4 regions of the Paenibacillus sp. P4_A9 genome follow, and region 1 is predicted to be linked to each of the others. Evidence: riboswitches for the same ligand, from Rfam matches in the RefSeq annotation. Region 1 holds a riboswitch; each other region holds the start of a gene.

Region 1 (6,089 bases):
TATCGTACATACGCTTATCTTAGGTACAGTCATGGCTCGTGCTGCGTCTTCCATGAGTTTACCGTTCCTCGCTATCTATTTGGCTAAGCACTCCAATATGAGTCCTGGACTCATTGGTATCGTAATTGGCATGGGTGCTTTAGCTGGCACATTCGGCGGGTTTGTTGGCGGCACGTTATCAGACCGATTTGGACGACGCGTGATCATGCTAGCGGCTCTATTCGGGTGGGGATTCGTATTCCTTGGCTTCGGGGTTGTCAAATTGCCGGTCTTATTTATGCTGCTCAATATGCTGAATGGACTTTGCCGCTCTTTCTATGAGCCTGTGTCGCAAGCCTTAATGGCGGATTTAACAGAACCGTCCAAACGGTTACAGGTATTCTCGCTCCGGTACATGGCGATTAACGTCGGTGTGGCTGTAGGCCCTTTGTTAGGTGCATTCTTTGCGACATTGAACGGAGCCTTGCCATTTCTACTTACGGGTATCATCTATTTAATCTATGGCGTGACGCTTTACGCACTTCTCATTAAGTTCGGTATTAAGAAAATCGAGGGTGAGAAGAAATCTCTCGTAACTTTCCGTTCGGCATTAGGTGTCATTCGTAAGGATATGACCTTCCGGTTGTACATTATTGGGGGTATTATCGGAGCAATCGGATATTCGCAGGTTATGGTCACATTATCACAGTACCTTCAAAGGGATTTTGCTAATGGGGTCAAAATGTTTGCGATCCTCATGAGCGCAAATGCGATTGTCGTCATTGCCATGCAGATTCCGCTGGGGAAATGGGCTGAAAAGTATTCACCTTTAACGGCCATCGTTGTTGGAAACTTGATGTTCGCACTAGGCGATATCGGATTTGCCTTCTCGCACTCGCTCACATGGCTCATCATTTCGATGGGAATTTTCACTTTTGGTGAAATTCTGAATTATCCTGCCGCGAACATGTTGATTGATAAGCTTGCCCCGGAACAGATGCGTGGAACCTACTACGGTGCTCAAACACTAACGAACATCGGACATTTTATGGGTCCATGGATTGGCGGCTTTTTATTGGTATCTTATGGTGGTAGTACGCTTTTTCTCGTGATTGCTATTTTATCCTTGGTGGGATCGATTTTCTATTGGAAAGGCACAAAACGTCAAAAAACGGTAAAAATATCGTCGAAAATGCAAACATTTTGATGAATTTCGTAAAAATAGTTCCTATGAACTATTCGAATTCAAATCGCCATCCCTTATCCTTGAGAGTATAGGATGTATCGTTTTTATTTTCAGCTTCATCTAAAAAATTCTGCAAGTCATCTCGATAAAGGCAAAACTGGCGAAAGCCAGTGACGCAAAGCTACAGGGGCCTTACTTCTCCTGCGAAGGATAAGCAGCCAGCCAGCCGCCAAACGATTGGGAATTCACTTCAGAACCCCTCTAGTCGGTTCAATACAGTGGGGGTTTTTCTCTGTCATAGCGAAACAAATGAAACGAATTCAACAAATTGAACAAAGGAGGCCCAAGCGGCATGAAATCGGAAGAGAAATTGCAAGAGGAACAGAAAGCAACATCGTTATGCGGTAACCATGTTGCACGTTTGGTACCATCCACGGATGGACCGAAGCTCATGATAAACCGAGAAGAATATGCATTAAACGAAGCCTGTTGGGATGTCGAATTGTTTCACGGAAGAAACAATAGTATTCTCATTTTTTACTGGAAGGGTGAAGTAAAGCTTTCCGTGAAAATGCCACCGATGGCTCAGATCGAAGGCTTTTTAACAAGACTTTTTCAATGTTTATCATCCAAATTAAGAGCGGTTCAGCCTATCTAGGTGAATCGCTCTTTTTTTGTTGTTCGGGATTTTCTTTCACATGTGATAAAATAAGAGAACAAGCCGCAGGATGGGAACAGCCCAGCATTGCGGTTTTTCTTTGTAGGGAGGTAGTATAAATGGAGCTAAAGCAGATTCATCACGTTGCGATTATTTGTTCTAATTATGAGCGCTCTAAGCATTTTTATGTTGATTTACTTGGACTCACGGTCATTCAGGAAACCTATCGCACCGAAAGAGACTCGTATAAATTGGATTTGCGCATTGGGCAAACGGAGCAAGAAATCGAATTGTTCTCATTTCCGAATCCCCCTTTACGAGTCAATCAGCCTGAAGCGCGGGGCTTACGCCATTTGGCCTTTGTAGTTGCAAACATGGAGCAAAGTGTACAAGAACTTGAAAGTAAGGGAATTGCAGTTGAGCCGGTGAGGATTGATCCAATCACGGGCAATCTCTACACCTTTTTCGCCGATCCTGATGGGTTGCCATTAGAGTTGGTGAAGTATGTGGAATAATGGACGTAACCCGAAGACCGAAGAGGAACCTAAGTTAGCGATGGCCAAAGGGTGCCTCTGGAGCGTACTTCTGTCTATCCCCTTATGGGCGCTGTTGATTTATGTCATTTGGAAACAATAAATCCCTCAAAGCGCACGGTCTGACTGCGAATGAACGGCAGAGAGATGAGTGGTACTTGTGAGGGATTTTGTTTGCCTAGGTTGTTATTCCAATACGCCTGTGTTAAGAATTCGAATCTTAACTTCTGGCGTAATTGTGATCTTCGGATACTGCTCCCGCCACCACTCCTTGCCTTTAAACAGCTTCGGATGATAGGCTGCAACCTCATGCCCAAGCTCCAAGTTATCGCAATTGGCCTTCTGCAAGGTTGCAACCACGTTAGATGCCTTCGTGGTTAGATCATCTGTAATTCTCTTCTCCAGTTCCGTAATCATGTCGTTCGTGTGTTTCTTTACTTCAGGTCCATCACTGATTAATTTAAGATCTAGTTTTAACGAGATTTTAATTTCGCTAAGATCGTCGTTATTATAGAAAATTTGGAAATCCCGATTGGCCTTCTTTACGAGGACCGTATAATTCTTTCCGTCAATGTTACCTATGATCGGCTGGCGTTTGCCTTTTGCGCCATCCAAAAGAATGGCTAGCTGGGTATCCTCATTATTCAGATTGACGCCAGTATACTTCCCGTCTCTAAACAAGGAGGTACCTGCAAGACGAACCCGGTTCTCATAAGGCTCGAACCGGTTGAGAATGAAGTCGTGAGGTAAATCATTTCCCCCGAATAAATAGGGGAATAATGGAGTTAAAGGGGCTTTACCTCTCTTACTCTCATCATCCAATATGCCTACTAGAAATTCCGATGTGGTCTTACCATCTAATTTTTTCTTAGCCAGCAGTTTAGAAAGATCGCCGTCATACACCGCCAGGTGGCCGTATAACGGGTTAGCTATAAATTGTCCAATAATATTCAGATGGTTCAGCGGCTGATCTTTGGCGAATTTGGCGCTTATTAGAAACAATCTGGTCTCCAGTACAGAAAGGGTGCCAGGCATTTCCTTGTTTGTGTTAAACACTGTGTCATAGATGTTTTCACCTTTTGACTCAAGGTATAAGTTATTCGCGGTGCCTCCTCCTTGATAAACATTCTGAAGCGAGGAAATAACATAACTAACCTTGAGCTCCTTGCCGTCACCAACGTAATCGAGCCCGATAACGTCGGCAAATAGCAGCTTCTTCAACTGAATTTGATCCCAGCATCCTGTCAGCAGCAGGCAGATCATTAACGCTGCAATCGCTCTCTTCATATCTCGCTCCTCCCCCTGCCTCGCAGCCCGGAAATCATGAGAAGGACGACTGGCAGAACAACGACAAGAGTGATGGACAGTTGGTCCTGAATCGAGGCAAATCGCAAAATGTCGCTACGCTTCGCGAAGAAGAAACTTCCTATGAAACAGACGCATACCATAGCCCATACCCAAACATGCTGCTTACCCAAGCCCTTACTGCGTAAATGCTGGAATGCTTTAGCAGCCAAAAAGAAATACACATAGATCGTTGCCGATACAACGCATATATAGAAGATCAGGAACAAAAAGTCAAAGCTCTGTAAGATTTCAATCCGATAGTTCTTTAATATGAAAATGATCGGCTCCGGAATAATCTTGAGCTGTTCTAAGCTGTATTTCATTGAGCAGACCAGGCAGACTGTAATATAGAAAACAGCCGTGGAGGCGTTCGCCAGCATCATCGTAAGAAGCAGCTTCTTTTTGCTGGAGGTCTGTACGTACGGGTAGGCATAAAGCAGCAGATCATAGCCTATATAAGCGCTAAATGCGGAATATACTCCTTTTATAACCGGATACCAGCCACCCGGCAAAATCGGAAGCAAATTTTTCGCGTCAAGTCCGTAGATTCCGCTTAAAACAATAAGCAAAAAACTGATGTAAGCGAAGATCATAAAGGTTTGCGATACATGAGCAAGATGCTTCAGCGTTGATGTTGCTGCATAGCCGCACACGATAAGAAGCATAAGAACGATTATCCACATAGGCGTAAGCACATACAGCCATCTTTTTAACATGTCGCTATAAAGTAAGGTCAACAAGAGCCCAGAAATGGTGTAATAGCATCCATACACCAAATTGAGGCAAGAACCAATCGGTTTGCCTACAATAAGTGGGATATAGGCAAACAAATTCTTTGCGGGATATCGGCTGCCGAGCAACCAAATCAGCACGATGCCTATCTCTGCGGCCAGTCCGCTTAGCAATACGGTCAGCCAAGTATCATGACCGGCAATGCCAGCCTGTACATGGGGTAGAGATATTACTTCTGTTCCTAGCTGTGTCATGATCACGAGCACGATTAGCTGTCTTCCGGTAATGGTTTCTTCCTTCCTCAACGCTTCCAACTCCTTGGATTCCGAATCCTTATTCGATTACTTGGCGCCGTTCCTCCCGGTCGCTTGAGCAGGCTCCAAAGGGGTGCGCGAAACAGCGTATCCTTCATATCACTTAAGGAGAAAGGCGGCGTATAGTAGGGGAGTCCCATTGTAGTCATTTGGCACAAATATATACAAATCATCATTAAGAAGATGGCGAGGCCAAACAGGCCGAACAAAGAGGAAAGTATCATCGCAGGATAGCTTAGCAGGCGAACTGCGGTCCTCATCTCGTACGAAGGAATGGTAAAGGAGGCCAGCCCCGTTAAAGCGGCTACAATAACCATTACATTGGAAACCAAATTTGCCTGCACGACCACCGTTCCGATGACAATACCGCCAACTACGCCGATCGTTTGGCTAACGGTATTTTGCAGCCGAACCGTTGCTTCTCTTAAGATCTCAAGCATGAGCATCATTGCAAGCGACTCGAATATGGGAGGCAACGTGACATATTGCAGCGAGCTCTGCAGCGTATTGACGAAATTGATCGGCAGCAGCTGCGGATCAAAGGAACAGACTGACACATAAAAGGCAGGCAGGCCAAGCGTAATTAAACAGCTAAATAAACGCATAAACCGAAGAGTTGAGCCTATTAGCCAACTTATTTGGTAATCATCCGGGCTCTGGAAGAAAGACCAGAACGCTACCGGCAGGATGATCGCGTCTGGTGACCCTGCCGTTCCAATGACGACCTTTCCCTCCATTAAATAGGCACGTGCGCGGTCAGGCCGTTCCGTAACGAGAAGTTGTGGAAACAGGCTGAATTTCTTCTCCTGGATCATCTCATTAATAAAACCCGGAGCCTCGACATAGTCCATATCAATGCTTGTGAGCCTTCTTTCTACCTCCGTTACGATTGCCGTATTCGCAATCGATTTGATGTACATGACAGCCACCTTCGTCCGCGAAAGTCGCCCGATCGTATACGTTTTTACGACGAACTCCGTAGAGTTGATAAGCTTGCGCATCAGATTGATGTTGGTATCCAAATTTTCAATGAACGCTTCGTTCGCACCGCGTAAAACCCGCTCATTGTTGGGGATGTTGATTGTGCGTTCCTTCTTTAAATCCACTCCGAGCAGGTAAAGCCTGCTATCTCCGTCTTGATACAATACGACTTTACCGTACAAAATGGCCTGAACCGCTTCCTCCAATTGCTCGGTTTCAGCATAGTCTAGAATCGTCACGGCATCGCGGACTGCATCATGGGGACGAAGCAGCAGAGGCTTTAGTATAAAATCTTGGACGAGAGAGGGATCGATCAACGTGTCAAAATAAAACAGCCTATATGCCGTTCCCCCAATTAG
Region 2 (6,089 bases), on a different contig from region 1:
ACCTAGTAATCTATGATTTTTTGCAAAATGATAGAGTTGATAGAGTTTCCGCATCTGATAGAAAGAACTAGCCGATCTCGGAGCATCGGCTACAGCTCTGGAGAGCGGATCGCGATTACATGGCGATCGATCCCCTGGAGATCCTGTACGAAGCGGATCTCCGTCCAGTCTGCGGCGGCGCGCAGCAACGCCGCAACCGCCTCCGCCTGCCCGATGCCCACCTCGAACCCGACCACGGTCGGGATTCGCGGCAGCCGGTGCAGCTGCGAAACCATACGGCGGTACAGGTCGAGTCCCTCGACACCGCCGAACAGTGCTGTGTGCGGCTCAAATAGCCGCACCTCGGGCATCAGCGTCGGCAGGTCGCCATCTGGGATATAGGGTGGATTCGACACCACGATATCCGGCGCGAGCCCGCGCTCAATATAAGGCTCGAGGAGGTCACCCTCGAGCCACTCGATCCGCGCAGCCACGTCGTGGCGCTGCGCATTCAAGCGAGCCATCTCCAGCGCTGTCGCGGAGATGTCGCTGGCCGCCACGCGCCACGCAGGGCGCGCGTGCGCGATCGTCACCGGGATGATGCCACTCCCGGTGCCCACATCCGCAAGCAGCGGAGCGCCTTGCGGGAACAGACGCGAGCCCTCGTGGAGCAACGCCTCCACGAGCAGCTCGGTCTCCGGCCGCGGGATGAGCACGGCTGGCCCCACCGCAAAAGGAAGGCCGAAGAAATCCTGTTCGCCGGTGATGTACTGCACCGGCTCACCCGCGGCCTTCCTTGCAACTAGCTGGTCCCATGTGGTGACCAGCTCTTCAGGCATCGGTTCTTGCCACCATCGGAACAGCAGCTCGGTCCGACTGCAGCCACCTAAGAGATGCTGCAGCAATAGCTCCGTGCAAGACGAAGCCTCCGCGACGCCTTGCTCCCCTAAAAAAGAAGAAGCCTTCACAAAGGCTTCTCTCACACTCATGTTCGCAGTCGTCATTACATCGCCTCTAAGGCATCGGATTGTGCAGCAATCGTTAATGCTGACACAATTTCCGCCATATCGCCGTTTAACACAGTTTCCAAACGGTGCAACGTCAAACCGATACGGTGATCGGTAATCCGGCTTTGCGGGAAGTTGTAGGTACGAATACGCTCTGAACGGTCGCCCGTTCCTACTTTACTTTTACGCTCGCCAGCATATTTCGCTTCTTCTTCTTCACGCAATTTATCGGAAATCCGCGTACGAAGTACACGTAGCGCTGACTCTTTATTGGAGTTCTGCGATTTACCATCCTGACAAGTTGCGACGATACCCGTTGGTACGTGCGTTACACGCACAGCGGATTTCGTTGTATTAACGGACTGACCACCCGCTCCACTAGAACAGAATGTGTCTACGCGAATATCCGCATCGTGGATCACGATTTCCACATCTTCTGCCTCCGGCATAACAACAACCGTCGACGTGGAGGTGTGGATCCGTCCACCGGATTCCGTTACTGGAATACGTTGAACACGGTGCGCACCGCTCTCAAACTTGAGCTTGCTATAAGCACCTTTACCCGTAATCATGAAAATAATTTCTTTAAATCCGCCCAAATCATTGACGGACGCATCGAGAATTTCCGTTCTCCATCCTTGACCATCCGCATAACGCGTATACATGCGGTAGAGATCGCCTGCAAACAACGCGGCTTCATCGCCGCCTGCCGCTCCGCGAATTTCCACGATGACATTCTTATCATCGTTGGGGTCTTTCGGCATCATTAGGATGCGGAGATGTTCTTCCAGTTTAGCGGATTGCTCGCTAAGCTCATCGATCTCCATTTTGACCATTTCACGCATCTCATCATCCAGCTTCTCGTTCTGCATTACTTTCGCTTCAGCTAGCTGTTCGCTCACGCTCTTATACTCATTATAAGCATCGTAAGCTTCCTGAAGATCAGATTGCTCTTTGGAATACTCTCTAAGCTTCTTCGTATCACTCGTTACATCCGGGTCACACAGTAACTCGCTTAGTTTTTCATAGCGGTCCACAATGGACTGAAGTCGATCCAACATAGGGGATCACTCCTTTCTTATTTTTGTTAACAATTAAACATTGAAACGGAAATGCATAACGTCGCCGTCATTCACCACGTACTCTTTACCTTCAAGGCGAACTTGCCCTTTTTCTTTCGCACCAGCCATCGATCCTGCAGCTGATAAATCCGCATAAGAAACTACTTCTGCACGAATAAATCCACGTTCGAAATCGGTATGAATCACACCCGCCGCTTGCGGAGCCTTCGTTCCTTTACGAATCGTCCATGCTCTAACTTCTTGAACGCCAGCTGTGAAATACGTGTACAAGCCTAGCTTTCTATAAGCTGCTTTGATCAATCTATTCAAGCCGGACTCTTGAAGTCCCAACTCTTCCAGGAACATTGCTTTTTCTTCTTCTTCCAGCTCAGCGATTTCGGATTCAACCTTCGCGCTAATGGAAACGACTTCGTTGTTTTCTTTTTCAGCGAATTCCTTCACAATTTTAACGTATGCATTGTCGTCCGCTGTTGCAACTTCATCTTCACTCACGTTTGCCGCGTAGAGCACTGGCTTCATCGTTAGCAAATGAAGATCGCGAACTAGCAGGCGCTCATCTTCCGTCAAATCCAAGCTGCGTGCTGGCATATCGTTATATAAGGCTTCTTTGATACGTTCCAAACACTCAACCTCAGCAACCACTTTTTTGTCGCCGCCTTTGAGGTTTTTGCGTGAACGCTCGATCTTTTTATCAACCGACTCAATGTCTGCCAAAATCAATTCAAGATTAATCGTCTCGATGTCACCAATCGGATCGACTTTCCCAGAAACGTGAGTAATATTATCATCCTCAAAACAACGCACAACATGCACAATCGCATCAACTTCACGGATGTGTGCTAGAAATTTATTTCCAAGGCCTTCGCCTTTGCTCGCACCCTTAACTAAACCCGCAATGTCAACGAATTCGAAGGCCGTCGGCACGATACTCTTAGGCACAACGATTTCCACCAGCTTCTGCAATCTCTCGTCTGGTACTTCTACTACCCCAACATTCGGATCGATCGTACAGAACGGATAATTCGCAGATTCTGCCCCCGCCTGTGTAATTGCATTAAACAATGTCGATTTTCCTACGTTCGGTAGACCGACGATACCTGCTTTCAAAGCCATTGTCGTTACAACTCCTTAATTTTCGAAAATCATCCTTCTTATTATATAGTACTTGGAGGGCAAAAAAAAGCCTGCAAGCTATCGATTCGCCGCAGACTTTTTTTCCATTGCTATTTTGAACTCGTCATCCCGCTTTTGCACGAAGTACGTTTTGATCTGATTCCGCAAAATAAAACCGCGCAGCGCATTGCTTTGTTCAGCGGGAACGCTTTCAAAACTAGCACCATAATAATAGCTGTCCTCTAGCTTTTCTTTCCTTATAATTTCCAACTGACAAGGCATATCGAAGCCCAACTCTAATTGCACGAAAAGTGTGCATTTTTTATGTAGAATCTTATCAATCATGGCATTGTCGTCTATCGTAAAACCAACACCATTCATCGAAATATTTTTGATTGAAATATCTATAGGGATTTCTAACTGTTGGGGCTCCTTTTGATTGGCATTCTGAAATTCAAGGATCTGACCGAATCTTCTCACATTGACCCTTGGGAATTCCCGCTTCTCCGCGAATCTTCTGCGATTCTCAGGTGGATTTATGACAATGAGCGAACCTGGTTCTCTGGCAACAACGGTCGTATGCACGACGAATAGCCCTGATTTGGTATACATCGTAATCTTCACCTTATCACCAAGTTGGAACACATCATATTCCGGTAGTTCAATTTCCATAATGTCCCCTTGAGCATAGGTCAGAATACCCGTAGATACGAAATCATCCTTCCCTACGACAGCCCGGCAATTGATCAATACATCCGCATCATATCCTTCTTTACTCCCATACCGCTTTAAAGCATCCTGCTTCATGGCCATGCTCACCAGCACCTCTCCCTTTAGTGATTACTGATGGATTCCCAAGAGCTTTTCCGCACAAAATAGACTGCCCCATACAAAGGGACAGCCTATCACCTCAATCAAATAAAGCATCGATTTTCGGTAACCAGGCTGTCATAGTTCCTAAGAACCGTAGACCCTCAGCTTTGCGTCCTTGCCTTTCAGCAAGTTTGCCATTGTCGAACCCTGCTTTGAAATTTATGTACGTTCATCGTTATGGTCTAAAAGACCCACTGTTATCACCATTATACGTAGCTTAGATATTTCTTTCAACTAAAACCTTGCATGAGCCCTGTTTTTATTGTATGAATGTGTAGTGGAATGAATATCCACAGGTTTACAAGTTATCCACATTGTTATCCACAGCTTGTTAACAACGAATATTTGTTCGGATATTTATACACATGTGGATAGACTATTATTGCGAGGTGTCCCCCTGTGGATGAACATATTCCCTGGATGAGAGAAGCGATCGGCGAGGCATTGAAGGCCGAAGCGATCCGTGAGGTGCCGATCGGCGCTGTCGTCGTCCATCAAGGTCAAATCATTGGCCGCGGTTATAATTTACGCGAAACAACCTTAGATCCTCTCGCGCATGCGGAGATGATTGCGATTAAGCAGGCAAGTGAGCATTTGCAGGCATGGCGTCTTCTGGACTGCCAGCTCTATGTGACGTTGGAGCCTTGTCCAATGTGCGCAGGTGCCATCGTTCAAGCACGTATTCCTCAGGTGATTTACGGAACGGTAGATCCGAAGGCAGGCTGTGCGGGGACGTTGATGAACTTGCTGCAGGAGGACCGGTTCAATCACCGGGTCGATGTAGTTAGTGGCGTTTTGCAAGAGGAGTGTTCCACGATGTTGACACAGTTTTTTCGCAAATTACGGGGGAAGGCTTAAAGCCTTCCTTACTTTAATTGGATCGAACGTACGATGAAGAAAATAATTGTGCCAAACAGCATCAGCAGCAGGAAGCCCAGGATCCATACGTTAAGGTCAGCGATGCCCTTTTTAGCACTTTGGATAACGGACCATTCAATAAAGCCAAACAGAATTACAATCAACGCTTTTAAACTATTCATAAATAAACGAGCATTCTGGTATTGTCCACGGGCATTCTCGGTCGTAATTTGGGATGGATAATTATATACATGAGGGACCTTGCTTAGGAGAGTCAAGCCAAAATAGACGATAACGCCTATGAGTGGTAAGGCAATCAAACTCATCTTATTCCCCCAACCATCGATATCCCCTTTACCGTTAAAATGCAACGGAATTCGCTCTGGCAAGGCATGCCATTCGTAAGCTACATAAGCGATCATACTTACGATCACTAACAGAGAGATAACATCAAGAACTGCTTCAGCTTTGGATCTGGGAAGTTGAATCACGGGACGATTCTCCAAGTGGCACCTTCTTTTATAGGGTTTAAATGAATTATGATGAATGCTTATTCTATTCTTTATTCACAATCTACATTCCTTGCTCGAATGAAATCTCTTCCATGCAATGGGCTAAAATGGTTGCACCTCCAAAACATCTCGTGTTAGAATGACGATACTATGCGCCCGTAGCTCAGCAGGATAGAGCAACAGTTTCCTAAACTGTAGGTCGTACGTTCGAATCGTATCGGGCGCGTACAGTTCTTTTAGACATAAATACGTTAAAAAAGGGATTTCAACGCAGGTTGGCAATCCCTTTCTTTGTTATGTACTCACACTCGAAAGGAGTCCGCACTCCGATGACAACTCGCTCTATTTCATCCTATCGGATCCCGCTCTTCTGCGTGGTCACTATGCTTTTCTGGATGTCGATGTACACTAGCGTTCCGATCATGGCGCCTTACGTGGAGTTCCTCGGGGGAAGCCACCAGCTGGCTGGCTGGATTGTCGGCATGTATGGCATCTCACAGATGCTGCTACGCATACCCGTAGGCATTATGTCGGATCGATTTCATAAAAGAAGACTGTTCATCACCTTCGGTCTACTCTTCACGGCCATTACCGGACTCGGCCTATGGTTCACGCACGATTTTACTTGGATCTTAATTCTTAGGGCACTTGCAGGGGCAGCCGCA
Region 3 (6,089 bases), on a different contig from region 1:
AACGTCTGCGCAACACCTGACAAATAATCACTTGAAGAAAGAGTTATCATTGGATCTGTTACGTACCAACCATTTTGACCATTCACATCACTTGATGATGCACTGGTAACCGGCGCCGTCTTATCTACTTTTACGATTACAGTGTGTGGTGCTTCTGCATTCCCTGCTACATCTGCGCTCCAGTAAACAAGCGTATGGACGCCTTCTGTTGCCAGAGCAACCGTATTTCCTGCCTGTTGAACTCCGCCATCAACCTGGTAGTAGGTAGCTGCTACTCCTGAACCACTATCGCTAGCGCTTAGGTTTACCGTTACCTCTTTGTTTACCCATCCAGTTGCTGCGTTATCTGTCGTTATTGGTGCTGTATTATCTACTTTTACACTTACTGAGTGTGGTGCTTCTGCATTGCCCGCTACGTCTACGCTCCAGTAAACAAGTGTATGGACGCCCTCTGTTGCCAGAGCAACCGTATTTCCTGCCTGCTGAACTCCGCCATCAACTTGATAGTAGATAGCTGCTACTCCTGAACCGCTATCACTAGCGCTTAGGTTTACCGTTACCTCTTTGTTTACCCATCCAGTTGCTGCGTTATCTGTCGTTATTGGTGCTGTCTTATCTACTTTTACGCTTACTGAGTGTGGTGCTTCTGCATTCCCCGCTACGTCTACGCTCCAGTAAACAAGTGTATGGACGCCTTCTGTTGCCAAAGCAACCGTATTTCCTGCCTGTTGAACTCCGCCATCAACCTGGTAGTAGGTAGCTGCTACTCCTGAACCGCTATCGCTAGCGCTTAGGTTTACCGTTACCTCGTTGTTTACCCATTCGGTTGGTGAGTTATCTGTCGTTACCGGTGCTGTCTTATCTACTTTTATGGATACAGTGTGTGGTACTTCTGCATTCCCCGCTACGTCTTCGCTCCAGTAAACAAGTGTATGGACGCCTTCTGTTGCCAGAGCAACCGTATTTCCTGCCTGTTGAACTCCGCCATCTACCTGGTAGTAGGTAGCTGCTACTCCTGAACCGCTATCACTAGCGCTTAGGTTTACCGTTACCTCGTTGTTTACCCATTCGGTTGATGCGTTATCTGTAGTTACCGGTGCTGTCTTATCTACTTTTACGATTACAGTGTGTGGCGCTTCTGCATTCCCCGCTACGTCTACGCTCCAGTAAACAAGTGTATGAACACCTTCTGTTGCCAGAGCAACCGTATTCCCTGCCTGTTGAACTCCGCCATCAACCTGATAGTAGGTAGCTGCTACTCCTGAATCGCTATCGCTAGCGCTTAGGCTTACCGTTACCTCGTTGTTTACCCATTCGGTTGGTGCGTTATCTGTAGTTACCGGAGAAACAGTATCTTTTACTGTCTGCGCTGCTGTCAATTTTTCAAGCACAATATTCAGACGGCTCTCCAAATCTGTTTTAGTTGTGCTATTTGGCAAACTATTAACTAGTCCTAGAGCTTGGTTATAAGCACCTGTTGCCGCGTTAATAAGTATTGGTGTGCTAAGATCACCATTAGCTAGCAACTCCGCCGCTATAACCGCATTTGCTGCATTCATCAATTCTTGTGCACTATCTAGAATTTGTTTAACACTGTCCAGACGCGTCATCAAATCTGATTTTTCCGAACTATCTGGGAGATCAGCAACGAGCTGTGATGCATCATCGTATGCATACTGTGCTTGCTCCAAGTTGTTTTGAACTGTAAGATCTGCACTTGCGGCCTCTTCCGAAATAACCACTGCATCTTGTGCAGCCAATAATGCCTCATCTTCTAAAGGAGGGGTTTCTGTACCTGAATCTGGCTCTTCTACAACTTGTCCATCAGGAAGATTGATCGTTAACCCACTGACGAGTACAGAGAGTTTCCTAGTAGTTGCACTGCCATCACCTAATTGTCCGTTGTTATTATAGCCCCAGGATGCTACCGAATCATCACTTTTCAGTGCCAGATTGTGATTGCGTCCAGCTGAAATTTGAGTGATTCCTGCTAAATCTTTCACTTTAACCGGTAACTTTCTAGCTGTTGTAGTCCCATCACCAAGTTGACCGTAATTATTTACACCCCATGCCCATACAGTACCGTCATTCAACAAAGCAATGGTATGATTATAGCCAACCCCTACGGATGTAACATTAGTTATTTGCGCTTGAACAGGGATTTTGCGAGTAACTACTGTGTTATCGCCAATTTGGCCGTACTTATTGCTTCCCCACGCCCATACGGTTCCATCATTTTTTAATGCAACTACTGTATAATAGCTGGCTGAAATTGCTTTTACATCCGTTAAATTTGGAACCTTAACAGGCGTTTTCTTTGTTACGGTAGTGCCATCACCCATTTGTCCGTAATTGTTCGCACCCCACGCCCATACGCTACCATCCGCCGTAACTGCATACGAGGCATTTGTCCCCGCTGAGATTGCTATAACAGAGGAAAGGTCCTTCACTTGGATTGGCGTCTTTCTAACTGTTACAGTCCCATCCCCCAATTGTCCAACATTGTTAGAGCCCCACGCCCACACAGTGCCGTCCGATTTGAGAGCCAAGTTGTGGGTTGCACCGGCTGCCACGGCAGTAACATTAGTCAGACCAGACACCTTTACAGGTAATTTACGTGTGGTAACCGAATTGTCTCCTAGCTGACCGCTAGTATTCGTTCCCCAACTCATTAAAGTTCCATCACTTAATAGAGCCACCCCATAGTTGTTGCCAGAGGCTATAGACACAGCATTTGTTATGTTCTTGACCGGTCCAATGACCTTTCTCTTGGTAACCGTTCCGTCACCCAACTGTCCCACATTATTATAGCCCCATGCCCGGATCGTCCCATCCTCTTTTACCGCATAAGAATGATATAGACCTCCTGACAAGATTGGCTTTTGGCCAAAATTCGACTCTGAAGCAGTTGCCTTTCCATCCGATAAAATTACTGCTTGCAAAGTAAAAATACTTAAAATCAGTAATCGCAACAACCAATGCTTCATCACATTTCACTCCCTAAACTATTATTTTTTGGTTGTTTTACCAAAACGAAAAGAGTCCAACAAGAATTGGACTCAGATAAAAGTCAATATTCTTGTGGCAACCGACTACCATGTCACCGGAGGTGATTTAGGCCCTGGGCTTTGCGTCTCACAATTTCTTATGATTTGCCTTTTTCACTTAGTAAAATATACCTAAATCAACAATAGAATTATAGTCCTTAGTTGTCAATCAAAGAATTTTTTTCGTGAAATTTATCACAAAATGTCGGGATATTTTCTCGCACAAATCATTCGTATCAAAATAGAAAACGGCTATCCATAAAGCCATAAGGGAGCCCCCTACTGCGTGAACTATTTCGGTTCACCATATCATTACTAAAGCGAAAATACTTATGGTTTTTGTATTCATATTTTCATATAATACTATTGTTGTCGGTTTTTGCCATTTAATGTTGATGTTATATATCAATTTCGATTTCATGGCATGAATTTAATGCTTGGAAATACTAAAACATTAGGGGTGTATCATGATTCAACAAAGAAGTGTTGGCTTAGCAATCGTTCTATCACTTATCACATGCGGTATCTACGGTATCTATTGGTTCATTGTTATGACAAATGATGCTGGTAAATTGAGTGGAGACTCCTCATTTACAGGGGGAAAACATTTCCTCCTGACATTGGTTACTTGTGGTATTTGGAGTTTCGTCTGGTCTTATCAGATCGGTAAGCAAGTTGCAGAAGCACAACGTCAACGCGGTGCGCTCGTATCCGATAATTCCACCCTTTACCTCATACTTACAATCGTCGGATTGGGGATCGTGACCCATGCATTGGTGCAATCGGATATCAATAAACTTGCATAAGTTTAAGGTGAATCCAAAGAGGAACACCAAACTTGTTTGGGGTTCCTCGCTTTTCGTTGGTGGGTTATTGTATCTAGAAGTATGGTTACCGGTAATGAAAATTGGAGTTCCTTGTGTATTTCACGAGTTGACAGGGTTCTATTGTCCCGGATGCGGAATAACGAGGGCTGCTTTTTCCTTGTTGCAATTAGATTTCCTTCAGGCTTATAGGTATAATACCTTGTTGTTGTTCATTCTCCCTTTATATATTACTTACGCACTGGCAAATAAGAAACAGATGCGGCGTACAAGCAATCTAATGATGACCGTAATGTTAATCTTGACCGCTACGTTTGGAATTTTGAGGAATATCCCGGCATTTAATTGGTTAGCTCCAACAAACGATTGATATGACCCATTTTATGCTAATCAGTAAAGTACTTCTCTACAAACTACCATTTCGACCCTTCTCTTTTCCACTATTTGTGATACGGTTCACCTTATCATTGTAACCGCGAATTTTTAAGAACAGCATGAAGAATTGTAAACGAATTCGAAGCTTAGCTTGTGGAGCAAGCAAACAGACAAATCCACTCCTAACATCGTAACATTGGAGTGGATTCTTTATTGTAACTTGTTTTTATTTAAATATTTGTAAGACTAAATTTCTGTAACACACTTGGAAAAAGGTAAGTAATACAGTTATAGAATTTCGCATTGCATTTGGTAAGGTTCCCTGAGTTGTCCCTAACGGCAAATAAAAAGGCACCCTCGTCGGATGCCTTAGTTTGATCAGTTTAAATCTATGAATCAAGAAAGTTTTTGAAAATAGGCTGAGCTTTCTTGGGTAACATCTCGACCATTTTCCCCCAAACTTTAGGTGCTCTCTCTCGATAGACCAATTTAAAAAAACCAAAAAACATTCTAGTCGCATATATCGATAGCATTACTCCCATTGCCCATCCAAATATATGCTTAACAAACCATCCATTTACACCGCTTGCGCCTGTTTCTATAGCACTTTATTGGACTTGTGAGAGTCCGAAGGCTAGGATTATAGAAACTGCGGCTTGTGCAAATCTCGACCATGATGTATCCCAACGCTTAGCGCTTTTATTGTGGACCCCGGGAAAAATTGCGATTAGCCAGTCTGCAAATGCAACCCATAAAAAAGCATCCAATTGCGCAAAGTTCCGGGTTCATCCAAATATAGTCTAGAAAAAAGCCATTCTACTGATATTTTTCTAGTTGTGGAATTGTAATTAACATCATCACAAAATATTGCATAGTTGCATTGCATATGTAGCCACTCCTTTCAGAGTCTTTACCAAAATAACCCACCGTATTGAAACTCTATCACCAATAGGATAATCTTGTAAAACACTATCAAAAACTATATGATGCAGACCATTATTTGGTGCTTTTATATTTGGGATTTTGCTATGTGTTTCGTACTAAATCATTAACTATAATTTGCGTCACTTGTGGTACGGTTCCCCCCGATTTATCCGCATCGCGCGATAAATCTGCTCCACCAGCACCAGCCGCATCAGCTGGTGCGGCAGCGTCATGCGGCCAAAAGACAGCCGCATATCCGCACGGCGCAGCAGCTCGCTGGACAGCCCCAGCGAGCCCCCAATAACGAAGGCCACCTGGCTCCGCCCGTAGGTGGCCAACTTATCGAGCGAGCCTGCCAGCTGCTCGCTCGTCCACATCTCCCCGTCGATGGCCAGCGCCACGACATACACATCCGCGCCGAGCTTGGCTAGCAGCCGCTCGCCCTCTTTCACCCGCACCTGCTGCTCCTCAGCAGGGCTCATGTTCTCAGGTGCCTTCTCATCCGGCACCTCGATCATCTGCATCTTGGCATACGGGCCAAGACGCTTCACGTACTCCGCAATCCCGTCCACGAGATAGCGCTCCTTTAATTTCCCAACAGTCAGTATCTGTATGTGCATGACGTGCCCCTTTTCTTCTCTAAATCATTCTCTCCATCATACCATTCGTTGCTTGAGCTCACCAAACTGACTCCTTAGTCACTCTCTTTTTCTTTATCCATGTTGCTTTCATTAGTAATCTCTATCCATGTTCGTTTTCATTAGTAAATCTCTATCCTTGTTGTATTTTCTATTTCCCCTCCAAGACAAAGAAAAAAGAGGCCCTCAGGCCCCCCTCAAACGATTAGAAAACGTGATAATGACTGGCAATGCTCGCAATGCTCAGGCGGTGCCCAGTGGGCGAAGTGGGTTTTCTGCAA
Region 4 (6,089 bases), on a different contig from region 1:
TGGAGAACTCCGTAGGCGACGACGCTGAGGGTGAACGAACCGATCTTGCCTTCCATGAGCTGCTCGTGCAAGCGACACATAACGCGATTATGGTGCAGACATGTGACTCGATCCGCAATGCGATGGAAATGATGATTCGCGACATCCGCCGTGCGGAGCTATATGCGAATCAGGAAGTGGCTGTCCAGCTTTTGAAGGAACATAAGGTCATTTATGAAGCGATCCTAAGCGGAGATCCGGTGCTGGCTTCTGAGGCGATGCGTGAGCATTTGGAGCATGTAGAGAGTATTTTGATCAAATATATATGAATACCCAGAGGGGCTTCCCACATCTCATTGAGGTGAGGGGAAGGCCTTTTCTTGTTTGGCTTAATAAGTCGGCTAAATTCCTCCGTGGACGCGTTAGTTCATAGAGGAAAGCGTAGAGAAGTGGCCCTGCGAATGGAATTAGTCGAAAAAATCGACTAACTCGATAGAAGGCGTGATGGGTACCGTGGGTGCGCAATTTTACCAAGCTCGGCTAGTTCTGGGGCTAAACGGTACACAGAGGTCCTGGTGGTCCGATTTCCGAGGATTTCCGTTGCACTTCGTTTCGGTAGACATGAACTACAATGGCGTCCAGTGCTCGGATTAATCGACTTTTCCGAAGGCAGGGTTCAGCTAACCTTGCAAATATTGTTCAAAAACAATTCTCTGGGAACATTTCATTTGCATACCTGGTTGGAAAAATTGGTAATTGTTTCGCCCCTGCTCTTTAGCTGCATACATGGCTTGGTCTGCATGATTAAGCAAAAGCTGCTGCGTATCTCCATCGAAGGGATACATGGAAATCCCAATATTCGTAGACACATAAATGTCGCCAATTTCCATATGAAAAGGAATCTCCAGCAAGGCGATGATGTTCTGGGCTTGCTCCATCATCGAGTGTTGATCCCCTTGGGGAAGTAAGATGACAAATTCATCCCCGCTCAATCGGGAGACGGATCCATGCAAGGGTAAACAATTAGCAAGTAAAGCAGCAAATCTTTGAAGCGCGTGATCCCCAATCAAATGACCGAAGGAGTCATTAATCCATTTGAACCGATAAACATCCAGAAACATAACGCCTAGGGTCTCATTGTTATGTTGAGCACGAGATAGAGCACGCTCAAAAAGCTCATTAAATTGATTGCGATTAGGCAATCCTGTTAAATGATCAAAGTACGCTAATTGATGCATTTGTTCTTCGGATTTCCTGATTTCGGATAAGTCACGCAGGCTGGCTGTATACATCTTATTTCTCCCATAAACCATATCCGTTATGATAATTTCGGCCGGAAATGTGCTGCGGTCTGCCCGGTAAGCCGTAATTTCGATGCGTTTGCCCACGATGGAATCAGACTTCTGATGCAGCAGTTGATATAAACTAGCAGCAGCTTGTCCATCCTGATCGATCGGAAATAGGAAATTGAATAAAGTACGTTTAAGCGCCTCTTCACGCTTGTATCCGAATATGGCTTCTGCTGCAGGATTAAATTCAATAATCTTGCCCTTAGATGTAAACATGAGAATACAATCGATGGCTGATTCATAAATGGAAGCCCCAATAAGGAACCTCGAACGGATGGCTCTCGTTCGGAATGCGACAAGAAGACCTACTAGAAGACCGACCAGTGCACCGCAAACGGCTATAAGAACGGAGATACTTGCAATTGGCAAAAGAGAGCCCTCCTACGATTTTCACGAAATAAAAAAAGGATCATCCCGAATAAAGGATCATCCCCTTCATATCCGGCAACCTGTCAACCATAGCATCCCATTCGGAATGCGTTAGGCCATGGCTTTGCGTCTCATTGTTTCCAATGATTTGCCCTTTTCATTGCTGTTTTATTATTATAGTGTAGGTGAAATTCACCTGTATATAGCAATAAATGTTGTCTACTGTCGAACGTCAAAAATATTTTGAAAAGGGTGCATTTTTCTGGAATATAGCTAAAAAAACCGACTTAGTCACTGTGGAAAAGTGGCTAAGTCGGTTTTTGCTGTATGTACACAAAAATTATCAATCGAAAGCACAAAAATTATCATGTGAAAGCGTGTCCAATCTCTCTAGAATTAGCTTTAAATTAGGATGGAATGAGGGAGATACATGAATAACATCATGCAAAAGAGAGTACTTATTTTTTCTTTTCTGGCATTGCCGATAGGATTGCTACTGTTATTTTTGATTTATCCTACAGTGAAACTGTTTCAATACAGTATGACCGATTGGAATGGGATCAGCAGAGACTTACATTTTGTAGGATGGGATAATTACTTGAAAGCGTTCAAAATGTCGCAAGTCTGGCAATCGCTTTCGAATAACTGGCTTTATTTTATTATCCACGCCGCGCTTATTCCGTTTGAGATTTTACTTGCTGTCATGTTGAATGCGAAAATGCGGGCGAGCGAATTTTTTCGCTCAATTGTTTTGCTGCCCTACATTATTAATGGTGTAGCTGTGGCTTATATTTTTAGTTATTTGTATAACCCCGTGAACGGTCCCGTGAATGAGCTGTTGACTGCCGTAGGTTTGGAGGGCTGGATTCATAACTGGCTCAGTGACGTTAACATTGTTAATTATTCACTTGTCGCCATTTCGCTATGGCGGTTTGCAGGCTTTCATATCATTTTATTTCTGGCAGGGGTACAGTCGATTCCAAACGATCTTTACGAGGCTGCGACCATTGACGGGGCGAACAAAATGCAGCAAATTCGCTTTATCGTGCTGCCGGGGATTCGACGCGTCATTGAAATTATTTTGTTCCTAAATATTCGCGGCGCACTCCAGGTATTCGATATTCCGTTTCTCGTTACACAAGGAGGACCGGGAAATGCAAGCAGTACGTTTACGATTTTCACCATCAATACCGCGTTCAAATTCAATAGCTACGGCTTGGCTTCCGCGATGGCCATTATGTTAATGGTGATGATTATTGTGTTTACGTTCATTCAAAACTTATTGATCCGTGAGAAGGGAGAAAAAGAATAATGAGCAAGTCCCACCTACAAATCGCAACCAAATCGCAAAAGCTGGAAAAAGCCGTTTTTTTCGCTAACCTCGGCAAAATCTTGTATTACGTCATGTTATCCGGGATCACGCTGAGTATCTTCATACCCCTGCTTGTCGTTGTTTTCGCAGCCTTCAAATCAGCGCCGGAGCTGGCCTCAGGTTCGCCATTCTCCCTTCCGAACAGCTGGTCATTCCAAAATTTCAAGGTTGTCTTCGAGATGACGAATATGCTCGTCGGATTTCTGAATTCCATCAGCATCACCGTCTCAAGTGTGGTTATCAATGCCATCCTGGGGGCGATGACAGCTTTCGTTCTCAATCGGTTCAATTTCCGTTTCAAGAAAACGATATTCCTGTTATTTATCGTAGCGTCTGTTGTGCCTACCTATACGACGGAAGTGGCTCGTTTTCAAACCATTAAGTCATTGGGCGTCTATAACACACTCTTTGCCCCGCTCATTATTTATGCGGGAACCGATTTGATGCAAATTTTCATTTACTTACAGTTTATTGAGAAAATATCCAAACAGCTCGACGAAAGTGCTTTACTGGATGGGGCATCGTATTTCCGAATTTTCCGCTCTATTTTATTTCCGCTCATGCTTCCGGCCACGGCCACGTTAGCCATTATTAAAGCGGTAGATATCATGAATGACATGTACATCCCTTACTTATATATGCCTTCCAAGAAATTAAGCACGTTATCGACGGCTCTGATGACGTTCGTAGGTGAACGAGCGACGTATTGGAATGAGCTCTCAGCGGCTATTATTGTGGTCATGCTACCGACAATTTTGATGTATTTGATCTTGCGTAAATTCATTTTCGCTGGATTAATGGACGGTGCAATGAAGGAATAAGTTGTGTAGATACATTTGGGGGAAGACATGTTGTCTTCCTCTTGTGCTAGAAGGAGATATTTGGGATTTTTTGTGGAATTGACGCCACCTATGATCCATTCTAAAATGACGATAGTTATTGTAGAATATTGTCGAACAACAGGAGCTTTATAAAATGGGGGCGCTTACATGCGTATGATAAAAAAAAGATGGCCAATCACATCGATTCTGTATGTCATGTTCTTTTGTGTAATTGTCATGCCGATCGCTTTGGTTACTTCTTTATCATTACGGGCTTACACAGATATTTTGCTGACCAACATCACTTCACGCACGATGCAAACGCTGGAGCAAGTATCGTATTCCATCGACCAAGAGCAGAGTAGATATATTAGGACAAGTGCCGCCATTGCCACGGATAAAAATCTCATCTCCCTTGCCACCGCTTTCCATCGCAGCAGCCAATCTAACGAGCAATTCAGCTATTCCAGCCAAATTGAAAATCAAATAAAGAGCTATTTGCACGATATGCCTGACATCGTTTCAGCGATGTTTGTTTATCGTGATGGAGGCGCTTATTTCTTTGAGGGAACCCATTTTCATAACATTAACACGCGCATTGACGAAAATTTATTGAAAAGCACGTCTCTCTATAAGCAAGCGCTCAAGAACCAAGGACGTGTGATGTTGTTCGGTTCCGAAGAGAATGAACTGATTCAATCGGGCGATAAATATATCGTATCCGCTGCCATTGCCCCGCAATTTGAGAAGTCATTTAATGATGTTGAAATGATCTATTTCGTGATTCAAGCCAAGATGTTCGAGAATCTGGCCGAGTCCAGCTCCAACCAAAACGGCAGCTACATCATCCTCGACGGCAATGGAAATATCATGCTGGATACGAGCGAAGATAAAAATAATACGATTGAAAAGCAAACGATTGAAGGGGCGCGAAATCAGAAAAATGGTCATTTTGAAACGATCGAACAAGATGGCAAGATGTTTGTAACCTTTATGACGATGGAACGAACCGCGTGGAAAATTATCTACATTACGCCCTATGATCAGATGACTGCACAGGTTAAGCAAATATATTCGTTTATTATAAATGTGTCTGCCGCAGGGCTTGTCTTATTTCTCATTGTGTCGTTCTTCCTTGTTCGAAGTATTGTTGGGCCTATCAAATCATTAATCTATCAAATGAATAAAATGAAAAGCGGCTCCTTCCAAGTAGATTTAGATCTTCAAGGTCCATTAGAAATTTATTCACTCGGGAAAACATTTCAGAATATGGCAGTGCGCATGCAAGAGCTCATTATCGAAAGGCAAGAACAAGAAAAATTGAAAAACCGTGCAGAGATCGACGCACTTCAATCTCAAATTAATCCGCACTTTCTGGTCAATACGCTCAATGCGATCAAGATCATGGCCATGCTATCGAAGGCGACGAATTTAGTAGAAATGACAGATTCTCTCATAAAATTGCTATCTTCTACGTTTCATCGCGGTGGATCTTATATCCAGCTATTTGATGAAATGCAAAGCTTAGAAAAATATATTCATATTATGAAAGTTCGCTATGGTGACCGTTTTAAAGTCGAATACGATTTTGATGAGGAGATAACCAAGACATACATTCTCAAGCTTCTTCTGCAGCCTATTGTTGAGAATGCGATTATTCATGGATTTTACGGCAAGGAAGCGATGGGGATCGTCAAAATTACCGGTAAACAGTACAATAATCAACTGATCCTTACCGTTACGGACAATGGGAAAGGAATGGAGCAGCGGACGATGGAAGCGTTGTTGCATGAGAAGAAAGTGGAGTCCTTATGCGGGATTGGGATTGCGAATGTGAATGATCGCATTCGATTGAATTACGGGGAAGCTTACGGATTAATTATTAAAAGCGAGCTCGGTTTGGGCACGGAAGTTGTCGTGACGTTGCCACTGCTATTCAAGGATCCTGACCAGCTTTCATAAAGCCTTACAGACAGATAAATAGATGAAAAGGGGGAAGCGCATGTTTAGAGTGATGATCGTCGATGATGAGCCGCTAGTGAGACTAGCCCTGAATGCGATTATTCCGTGGCGTGATTTGGAATGTGTAGTTGTAGCCGAAGCAGCGGACGGTCACGGAGCTTGGGAAAGAATTTCCATCCATCAGGACATAGATATCATGATTGTCGATATGAGTATGCCGGTTATGGATGCGCTCAT

Evidence for each region. A riboswitch is a leader RNA that binds a small molecule or an ion and turns the genes downstream of it on or off. The one in region 1 is predicted to bind cyclic di-GMP.
Region 2: it holds a riboswitch for cyclic di-GMP, as region 1 does, so the genes downstream of both, AC1DVJ_RS17370 (PilZ domain-containing protein) here and AC1DVJ_RS07945 (hypothetical protein) in region 1, are expected to answer to the same signal.
Region 3: it holds a riboswitch for cyclic di-GMP, as region 1 does, so the genes downstream of both, AC1DVJ_RS02545 (OmpL47-type beta-barrel domain-containing protein) here and AC1DVJ_RS07945 (hypothetical protein) in region 1, are expected to answer to the same signal.
Region 4: it holds a riboswitch for cyclic di-GMP, as region 1 does, so the genes downstream of both, AC1DVJ_RS12755 (diguanylate cyclase domain-containing protein) here and AC1DVJ_RS07945 (hypothetical protein) in region 1, are expected to answer to the same signal.

The regions. Positions count from the first base shown of each region.
Region 1 is NZ_JBFUHL010000006.1:157,698-163,786, forward strand. Features, by position in the region: gene AC1DVJ_RS07940 (MDR family MFS transporter) at 1-1,186, shown strand, start outside; cyclic di-GMP riboswitch class I at 1,306-1,399, shown strand; gene AC1DVJ_RS07945 (hypothetical protein) at 1,518-1,823, shown strand; gene gloA2 (SMU1112c/YaeR family gloxylase I-like metalloprotein) at 1,943-2,338, shown strand; gene AC1DVJ_RS07955 (Ger(x)C family spore germination protein) at 2,543-3,643, opposite strand; gene AC1DVJ_RS07960 (GerAB/ArcD/ProY family transporter) at 3,640-4,740, opposite strand; gene AC1DVJ_RS07965 (spore germination protein) at 4,737-6,089, opposite strand, start outside.
Region 2 is NZ_JBFUHL010000026.1:56,519-62,607, forward strand. Features, by position in the region: gene prmC (peptide chain release factor N(5)-glutamine methyltransferase) at 90-983, opposite strand; gene prfA (peptide chain release factor 1) at 983-2,047, opposite strand; gene ychF (redox-regulated ATPase YchF) at 2,081-3,181, opposite strand; gene AC1DVJ_RS17370 (PilZ domain-containing protein) at 3,260-3,994, opposite strand; cyclic di-GMP riboswitch class I at 4,114-4,200, opposite strand; gene tadA (tRNA adenosine(34) deaminase TadA) at 4,475-4,912, shown strand; gene AC1DVJ_RS17380 (DUF1648 domain-containing protein) at 4,921-5,418, opposite strand; tRNA gene AC1DVJ_RS17385 (tRNA-Arg) at 5,577-5,650, shown strand; gene AC1DVJ_RS17390 (MFS transporter) at 5,754-6,089, shown strand, end outside.
Region 3 is NZ_JBFUHL010000002.1:44,236-50,324, reverse strand. Features, by position in the region: gene AC1DVJ_RS02545 (OmpL47-type beta-barrel domain-containing protein) at 1-2,987, opposite strand, end outside; cyclic di-GMP riboswitch class I at 3,081-3,167, opposite strand; gene AC1DVJ_RS02540 (DUF4234 domain-containing protein) at 3,515-3,853, shown strand; gene AC1DVJ_RS02535 (DUF2752 domain-containing protein) at 3,816-4,241, shown strand; gene rlmH (23S rRNA (pseudouridine(1915)-N(3))-methyltransferase RlmH) at 5,311-5,790, opposite strand; gene AC1DVJ_RS02525 (CxxH/CxxC protein) at 6,006-6,089, opposite strand, start outside.
Region 4 is NZ_JBFUHL010000014.1:81,842-87,930, reverse strand. Features, by position in the region: gene AC1DVJ_RS12760 (FadR/GntR family transcriptional regulator) at 1-308, shown strand, start outside; gene AC1DVJ_RS12755 (diguanylate cyclase domain-containing protein) at 660-1,697, opposite strand; cyclic di-GMP riboswitch class I at 1,769-1,860, opposite strand; gene AC1DVJ_RS12750 (carbohydrate ABC transporter permease) at 2,128-3,009, shown strand; gene AC1DVJ_RS12745 (carbohydrate ABC transporter permease) at 3,009-3,890, shown strand; gene AC1DVJ_RS12740 (sensor histidine kinase) at 4,059-5,852, shown strand; gene AC1DVJ_RS12735 (helix-turn-helix domain-containing protein) at 5,893-6,089, shown strand, end outside.